2 regions of the Streptomyces sp. NPDC056987 genome follow, and region 2 is predicted to be linked to the other one. Evidence: predicted binding sites of a transcription regulator. Region 2 holds the regulator's gene; the other holds the start of a gene.

Region 1 (4,410 bases), on a different contig from region 2:
CCCCGCGCGGTGCCGGTGCGGTGGGACCGCAGCGCCGCCGTGTAGCCGCGTTCGATCGGATGGTCGCCGGCCCCGGCCCCGCCAGTGGCAGGGCCGGGGCCCGGCCCCCGGCCCTGCCACTGGCCCCAACCCCGGAAGCCCCTCCCCGCTCCTCCCCGCTGTTCTCGCCCAGCGCCGTCAGATCCGCCGTCGTGCCGCGGAACGCCACCCGGCCCGCCTCCAGCAGCGTCACCTCCGAGCAGGCCGCCGCGACGTCCTCCACGAGATGCGTCGAGACGATCACCGCGGCCGTGGTGCCGACCTCCCGGAGCAGCGCGCGGAATTCGACCCGCTGCTCCGGGTCGAGACCGGCCGTCGGCTCGTCGAGCAGCAGCAGTTCCGGCTCGTTGACGATCGCCTGCGCGATGCCGACCCGCCGCACCATGCCCCCCGACAGCGTCTTCACCTTCGCGTCGATCCGGTCCGCGAGCCCCACCCGCTCCACCGCGCGCTCCACCGCCGCCGGTACGCCGGCCTCGTCCATCTCCTTGAGCCACGCCACGTACGCGACGAACTCGCGCACCGTGAAACCCGGGTAATAGCCGAACTGCTGCGGCAGATAGCCGAGCCGCCGCCGCACCTCCGCGCGGCCCCGGTGCTCCGAGACATCGCGGCCCAGCAGCTCCACCCGCCCGCCGGCCGGCGCGGCGACCGTCGCCAGCACCCGGATCAGGGAGGTCTTGCCCGCGCCGTTCGGGCCGAGCAGCCCGTGCACACCCTTGCCGAAGCCCAGATCCACGGCGTCCAGCGCGACCTTCTTGCGGTGCCTGACCGTCAACCCGTGTACTGCTACCGATGCGGTCATGCTGCCCCCTTTTCTTTTGACTTTCTTGCGGCTTTCTTGCGGCTTTCTTTCGACGTGCAAGCGTTGTGCGAGTCCACCGGACGATTCACCAGCCGCCCGGGGCCGGCCGGTCGAAGGAGTGCCGCCGCGCCACCAGCACGGCCGCGCACACCGCCGCCCCCGTGCCCCAGAGGCCCTGCGCCGCCGCCCCGGACAGGAACCGGGCCAACTGGGCTGAGAGCTCGGCCATCGCCGCCGGTTCGGTCGGCAACGGCAGCGGCACCCCCGCACGCGCCGCCCTCAGCAGCGGTACGGCGAGGGCCAGCGCCCACCCCGCGCCGACCGCACAGGCCGCCGGTCGGTGCCCGATGTACGAGCCGAGCGTCAGCGCGGCCAGCGTCAGCGCCAGCCCCGGCAGCAGCCAGGCCGCCGCGGCGGGTGTGCCCGGCACGCCGTCCGGGAGCAGCGCCCCCGCCAGGGTGAGCAGCGGCAGGCTCACCGCGAGGACCGCGGCGGTCCTGGTCAGCAGCAGCCGCAGTCCGCCGCCCGGGGTGGTCGCGCCGATCTCGTGCATCGGGTCCGCGTACCGCCCGTACGACACGGCCACCCCGGCGGGCGGCAGCACGGGGGCCAGCGCCAGCAGCAGCGGGCGCGCGCCCGCGAAGCCGGTGGCGTACGCCAGCCCGACCGCCCCCGCCGCGACCAGCACCAGCGCGACCAGCCAGGATCCGCGCAGCGCGGGACCCGCCGCCCACAGCACCCGCGCGGCGCCCCCGATCGCCGGGACCCGGCCGGCCCTCGGCGAGGGGGGCGCCACCGCGCCCAGCACCGCTCCCCGTACATCGGCGAGTACGGTGCCCGCGGCGGTCCCCCGTACCGCCGCGGACACCCGGACGGCGCACGCGCCGCACGCTTCGATGTGCTTCTCCAGCGACCAGGCGTCCGGCTCCGGGGCCGTGCCCGCCGCGTACCGCGCGGCCAGCGCCTCGTCCACATGCCATGCCCGGGCCGTCCGGGCCGCCCTGTCCCTCATGCGGTGCCTCCCAGCGGAGCGATGCGTTCCAGCGCGGCGCGCAGCTCCCTGCGTGCCCGCATCGCGCGGGTCTTGACCGTGCCCTCCGGGATGCCGAGCAGCCGCGCGGTCTCGCGGGTGGTGAGCCCGTCGACGACCGTCGCGCGCAGTACGTCGCGCAGCTCGGGGGAGATCCGGTCGAGGGCGGCGCCGACGTCGCCGTACTCCAGCCCGGCCAGGACGCGTTCCTCGGCGGACGGCGCGTGGGCCGGTGGCTCGTACCCCGGCCGCCAGGACGTACCGCGCTCCGCCCTGGACCGCGCCCGCACCGCGTCGACCAGCCGCCGCGCGGCGATCACCCACAGCCAGCCGCCCGCCTCGCCGCCGCGGTGCGTCCCGGCCGAGCGCCATACGGTCAGGAACGTGTCCTGAAGGACCTCCCGTACGGTCTCGGGATCGGCGCACCGCCGCGACAGCCGGGCGAGCAGCCACCCGGAGTGCCGGTCGTACAGCTCGGCCAGCGCCTCGGCCCCCGCGGCGTCGCCGCGCGCGACCGCGCGCAGCAGCGCGGCGTCGTCGTGGTCTCCCCCCATGGGGCGGAACAGTCTCACGCCCTCTCTATCGCCCGATCCGCCCGGACCGGTTCACGCACCCGGACGGGGTGCGTGAACACGATCGCTCAGAGCGAACGCGGGGGAGCGGGGGCGGGGGAACAATCTCCGGCTCATAAGCATTGAGCCCGTATAGCTCAACTTGCTTGACGGTATCCGACTGCTACTGCCGTATCGCCGTACCGCCGTGTTTCACGCCGAAGGGGAGACCATGGCTTCCACCTCCACACCGCTCACGCTTCCCGTACTGCCGCTCGACGACGAGGTCGTGCTGCCCGGCATGGTCGTGCCGCTCGATCTGTCCGACGCCGAGGTCCGTGCCGCCGTGGAGGCCGCGCAAGCGGCCGTCCGGGACGGCGGCGGGGACGGCGGCGGGGGCAAGGGCGCCGGAAAGCCCCGCGTCCTGCTCGTGCCGCGGATCGACGGGAGCTACGCCGGGACCGGTGTGCTCGGGACCGTCGAGCAGGTCGGCCGGCTCTCCGACGGGGATCCCGGCGCGCTCATCCGCGGCCGGGGCCGCGTACGGATCGGGGCCGGTACGAGCGGGCCCGGCGCCGCCCTCTGGGTCGAGGGGCTCGGCGTGGACGAGAGCGCGCCCGAACCGCTGCCCGGCGCCGTGGCCGAGCTGGTCACCGAGTACAAGGCGCTGGCCACAGACTGGCTCAAGAAGCGGGGCGCCTGGCAGGTCGTCGACCGCGTCCAGCAGATAGACGACGTCTCGGCGCTCGCCGACAACTCCGGCTACTCGCCCTTCCTCTCCACCGCGCAGAAGGTCGCCCTGCTGGAGACCACCGACCCGGTCGCCCGGCTGCGGCTCGCCACCGACCAGCTCCGGGAACACCTCGCCGAGCAGGACGTCGCCGAGTCGATCGCCAAGGACGTCCAGGAAGGCGTCGACAAGCAGCAGCGCGAGTTCCTGCTGCGCCGCCAGCTCGACGCCGTACGCAAGGAGCTGCGCGAACTCAACGGAGGGGCCGCGGACGGGGCGGACGAGTCCGACGACTACCGCACGCGCGTCGAGGCCGCCGACCTCCCCGAGAAGGTCCGGGAGGCCGCGCTCAAGGAGGTCGACAAGCTGGAGCGCTCCTCCGACCAGAGCCCCGAGGGCTCCTGGATCCGCACCTGGCTCGACACCGTGCTGGAACTGCCGTGGAACGAACGGACCGAGGACCGGTACGACATCAGGGGCGCCCGGTCCGTCCTGGACGCCGAACACGCCGGCCTGGAGGACGTGAAGGAACGCATCACCGAGTACCTGGCCGTGCGCAAGCGCCGCGCGGACCGCGGTCTCGGGGTCGTCGGCGGCAGGCGCGGCGGCGCCGTCCTCGCCCTCGTCGGGCCGCCCGGTGTCGGCAAGACCTCGCTGGGCGAGAGCGTCGCGCACGCCATGGGGCGCAAGTTCGTCCGGGTCGCGCTCGGCGGCGTACGCGACGAGGCGGAGATCCGCGGCCACCGGCGTACGTACGTCGGCGCCCTGCCGGGGCGCCTCGTCCGGGCGATCAAGGAGGCCGGTTCGATGAACCCGGTCGTCCTGCTCGACGAGATCGACAAGGTCGGCTCCGACTTCCGCGGCGACCCCGCGGCGGCGCTGCTCGAAGTCCTCGACCCGGCGCAGAACCACACCTTCCGCGACCACTACCTGGAGGTCGAGCTGGACCTCTCCGACGTGGTCTTCCTCGCCACGGCCAACGTCCTGGAGGCCATCCCCGAGGCGCTGCTCGACCGTATGGAACTCGTACGCCTCGACGGCTACACGGAGGACGAGAAGATCGTCATCGCCCGGGACCACCTGCTGCCCCGGCAGCTGGAGCGCGCGGGCCTGGAGCCCGGCGAGGTCACCCTGGAGGACGGCGCGCTGCGCAAGCTGGCGGGCGAGTACACCCGCGAGGCGGGCGTGCGGAACCTGGAGCGCTCGATCGCCCGGCTGCTCCGCAAGGTCGCGGCCGAGCACGAGCTGGGCGACC
Region 2 (4,410 bases):
GTACGCCGAACGTCTCGCCGAGGGAAAGGTCGAGATCCGGACGCTGGAGGAGCTGGTCGAACGGCTGATCATCTTCGACCGCACCGTCGCGTACATCCCGGCGCGCTCCGACCGGGAGGTCGCCCTGGAACTGCGCCACCCGGCGCTCGTCGACTACCTGGCCCAGGTCTTCGAGCAGCTCTGGCGACGCGCCACCCCCCTCACCGAACAGGTCGCGTACGAGCCGACCCCCGACGGCATCTCCGGCGTCCAGCGCTCCATCGCGAGGCTGCTCATCGAGGGATACGTGGACGAGGCCATCGCCCGCCGGCTGGGGATGAACGTACGGACCTGCCGCGCCCACATCGCCAAACTCGCCACCACACTCGGCAGCGGCAGCAGGGCACAACTCGGCTATCTCATCGCACATTCGGGAATCCTGGACCAGGAGCGCTGACCCGGCATTTCGACACACCCCGACATACCTCGCTCCACACCGCACACAACGAACCCCACACCGAACAAACAGAGGAAACCCGCAATCTGAATCCGAACCGACCTGAAACAGCGCGAGTTCCCCGAACCGGACGCCTAAAACCCGCCGTTGCACGGCGAGAATCCGGCGACGTCCGCAGTCACTCTCTGTAGAGTGCGGCTTCGGCCTGTCCGGATCAAGCGAAACGCGACTGCACTGATGCGCACTGCGGAACCGTGCAGCACTGCGGAACCACGCAGGAGGGACATATGACACAACCGGACGCGGTGACCCACAGAGGACCGTCGCCCGCTGTGTCGGCGGAGGCGCGCACCCTGCTCGACCGGTTCGTCCGGGGCGAGCAGGTCGGGCGCGCCGAGCCCGGCTGCACCGAACTGATCGCCCTCGGCCTGGCGGTCCACGACCCGCACCACGACCGGTGGGGCATGGCCGACCTGCGCCATGCCGAGGAGACCGCCATGGCCGAGGAGCGGGCCGGCATAGCCCGCCACCTCCAGCGCATGCGGCAACTCGCCGATCTCTACCGCGAGCTGGGAACGTACGAATCGCCCACCGGAAACGGAATCGAGTTTCTCGACCGGCTCGAACACGTCAATGCCGCCATCATGCAGGCAGCGGATTACGCGCGGTCCCACATGTACACGGCGCACCCGGTAAACCGGACCGCCGCGGGGCTGACCGCGGTCATCCCCCGCGAGATCAAGCTCCTGGAACGCGGCATCACCCGCCGCACCATTTACTCCGAATCCGCCCGTACCCGCGCCGCGGAACAGGAGTGGGCGACGACCATGAGCGCGCACGGCGCGGAGATTCGCACGCTCGCCTCCGATTTCGAGCGAATGATCCTCGTGGACAGAAGATTCGCCATCATTTCCGACCACCGGGACGAGCCGAACAGAATGACCGCGTTCAAGGTGACGCACCCCGGCATGGTGGCTTTCCTCCACCACCTCTTCGAGCAGCAGTGGGAGCGGGCCGAGCCCTGGATGGGCGGCCGGTTCCGGCCGAGGGAGGGGATCGTCACGACGGGCCGCTCCCGGCGCATCCTCAACAAGCTCCGCGAGGGCCGCACCCTCAAGCAGATCGCCAGCGAACTGGACGTCAGCCTGCGCACCGTCAACACCGACCTGAACAAGCTGTACGAGGTCGTCGGCGTGGACACGCTCTTCTCGCTCGGGGTGTGGTGGGGGTCCGAGGCCGCCGCCGAGGAGCGCAAACGGGGCTGACCGTACCCGAGCGGGACGACCGCGCGAGCGCGCAGCGGAACGCCCGGCCGGGGAGATCCCGGCCGGGCGTTCCGAGGCAGTCGGCAGTCCGTGAGGTCGGTCCGTAAGGCCCCGTAAGGTCGGCCCGCGAGGCCGGTCCGTGAGGTCAGTCCGTCGGGCGCTTGGGCTTCGGGCGCCACACCACCAGCGCGCTCGTCTGCTGTACGTCCTGGTACGGCACCAGGTCCCGGCGGTACGAGGCGTGCACCTGCGCCTCGCGCTGCTGCATCGCCGCCGCGGCGCCGTCCACCGCGGAGGCCAGCTCGGCGACCCTGGCCTGGAGCGCGGCGACCTGGTTCTCCAGCTCGATGATGCGCTTGATTCCGGCCAGATTGATGCCCTCGTCCTGCGAGAGCTGCTGCACCTGCCGGAGCAGTTCGATGTCCCGCGCCGAGTAGCGGCGCCCGCGGCCCGCCGTACGGTCCGGGGAGACCAGGCCGAGACGGTCGTACTGCCTCAGGGTCTGCGGGTGCAGCCCGGAGAGCTGGGCCGCCACCGAGATGACGTACACCGGCGTCTCCTCGGTCAGCGCGTACGCCCTGCCGAACGATGAGGACGGCCGCCGCCGCCCGTCCCTGTCCATCGGGTCATGCTCCCTTCGCCGCCTGGAACAGCTCCGCCCGCGGGTTCTCGTCCGCGGTCGCCTTCCGGTATGCCTCCAGCGCGTCGCGCGCCTGCCCGCCGAGGTCCTTGGGCACGACCACCTCGACGGTCACCAGCAGGTCGCCGCGGCTGCCGTCCTTGCGTACGGCGCCCTTGCCACGGGCCCGCATCGTACGGCCGTTGGGGGTGCCCGCGGGCAGCTTCAGCGTGACCGGTGGGCCACCCAGCGTGGGAACCCGCACCTCGCCGCCGAGCGCCGCCTCCGCGAAGGTGACGGGCACGGTGATGGTGAGGTTGTCGTCCCTGCGGCCGAAGACTGGGTGCGCGTCGACATGGACGACGACGTACAGGTCGCCGCCCGGGCCGCCGCGCTCGCCGGGAGCGCCCTTGCCCCGGAGCCTGATCCGCTGGCCGTCGCTGACGCCCGCGGGGATACGGACCTGCATGGTCCGCGAGGACCTGGCCCGGCCGCTGCCCTTGCAGACCTCGCACGGGTCCTGGGCGATCAGCCCGCGCCCCTTGCAGTCCACGCACGGGTCGGTCAGCGAGAAGCCGCCGCCCGAGCCGCGCGAGACCTGGCCGGTGCCCACACAGGTCGGGCAGACCCGCGGGGAGCCGTTCTTGTCGCCGGTGCCCGAACACGCCTTGCAGGGCGCCTGGCTGGACATCCGCAGCGGGACGGTGGCCCCGTCGACGGCCTCGGTGAAGCTGAGCGTCACCTCGGTGTCGATGTCCTGGCCGCGGCGCGGCTGCGTACGGGTGCCGGGGCCGCCGCGGTTGAACAGCCCGCCGAAGACGTCACCGAGCCCGCCGCCGAAGCCGCCGGCACCGGCCGGGCCGCCGCCCTGCGGGCCGCCCTGGCCGCCGCCGAAGAGGTCGCCCAGGTCGAAGTTGAACGAGCCGTTGCCGCCCGCGCCGGGCCCCGGCCGGAACCCGCCGTTGCCGAAGAGCGAGCGCGCCTCGTCGTACTCCTTGCGCCGCTTGGGGTCGCCGAGGATGTCGTTCGCCTCGGAGATCTCCTTGAAGCGCTCCTCCGCCTTGGCGTCGCCCTTGTTGGCGTCCGGGTGGTACTCGCGGGCGAGCTTCCGGTACGCCTTCTTGATCTCGGCCTCGGTGGCGTCCTTCGGAACGCCGAGAACCTTGTAGTAGTCCTTCTCCACGAAGTCCTTCGTGCTCATCCTCGACGTCCCTCCTCTCCGCCCGCACCGGCACCGCCGGTCACCGCGTCACCTGTGTCCGGAACGCCGCCGGCGCGTCGTGCGCCGGCCGCGTCCCGGATATCGACGGCGTGCTCCGTGCCGTCTCCGTCAGCCCTGTTCGGGCCCACCGTTCTCCTTGTCATCGGCCGACTCCGCCTGCTCCTCGGCGGACTTGGTCTTGCCACCCGGCTGCGGCTCGGCCACCGCGACCCGGGCGGGCCGGATCGTGCGCTCGCCGAACCGATACCCGGGCTGGAGGATCGCGACGCACGTCGTCTCCGTGACGTCCGGCGCGTACGAGTGCATCAGGGCCTCGTGGATCGTCGGGTCGAAGGGCTCGCCCTCCGTACCGAACGGCTGGAGCCCCAGCTTGACCGTGACCGCTTCCAGCGACTCGGCGACGGACTTGAAGCCGCCGACGAGCTCGTCGTGGTCCCGCGCCCGCCCGATGTCGTCGAGCACGGGCAGGAGTTCGGTGAGCAGGTTCGCGACCGCGATCTCCTTGACGGAGACCCGGTCCCGCTCCACACGCCGGCGGTAGTTCTGGTACTCGGCCTGGAGCCGCTGGAGGTCGGCCGTGCGCTCACCCAGCGCCGTACGGACCTGGTCGAGCTGGGCCAGCAGGCCCGCGTCCTGGATGTCCCCGGCGGGGGCCGCCGCCCCGGACTCCTTCGCGGAGTCCGGCTCGGCGGCCTTCGGCGTGGCGTCGTCGGCGCCGGAGGGGACATCGGGCTTCTCCTCGAAGCCCGGGGTCTCCTCTGTCACGCCGCACCGTCCTTCCTGGGCTTCTCGTCGTCGACGATCTCGGCGTCCACGACGTCGTCCTCGGGCTTGGCCTGGCCGGCGCCCGCGGCACCGTCGGGGCCGG

The links. Region 2 encodes HspR, which represses chaperone genes until heat shock. Its sites were predicted from a motif close to TTGAGNNNNNNNNNCTCAA; they were not measured.
Region 1: the regulator HspR is predicted to act here: its motif matches at 2,569-2,587, upstream of lon (endopeptidase La).

What each region holds. Positions count from the first base shown of each region.
Region 1 is NZ_JBHURV010000021.1:6,303-10,712, forward strand. Features, by position in the region: partial or broken gene ACFTZC_RS23385 (ABC transporter ATP-binding protein) at 1-844, opposite strand, end outside; gene ACFTZC_RS23390 (zf-HC2 domain-containing protein) at 930-1,856, opposite strand; gene ACFTZC_RS23395 (RNA polymerase sigma factor) at 1,853-2,428, opposite strand; gene lon (endopeptidase La) at 2,658-4,410, shown strand, end outside.
Region 2 is NZ_JBHURV010000027.1:8,291-12,700, reverse strand. Features, by position in the region: gene ACFTZC_RS27555 (helix-turn-helix transcriptional regulator) at 1-436, shown strand, start outside; gene ACFTZC_RS27550 (LuxR C-terminal-related transcriptional regulator) at 724-1,701, shown strand; gene ACFTZC_RS27545 (heat shock protein transcriptional repressor HspR) at 1,847-2,323, opposite strand; gene dnaJ (molecular chaperone DnaJ) at 2,328-3,521, opposite strand; gene grpE (nucleotide exchange factor GrpE) at 3,651-4,307, opposite strand; gene dnaK (molecular chaperone DnaK) at 4,304-4,410, opposite strand, start outside.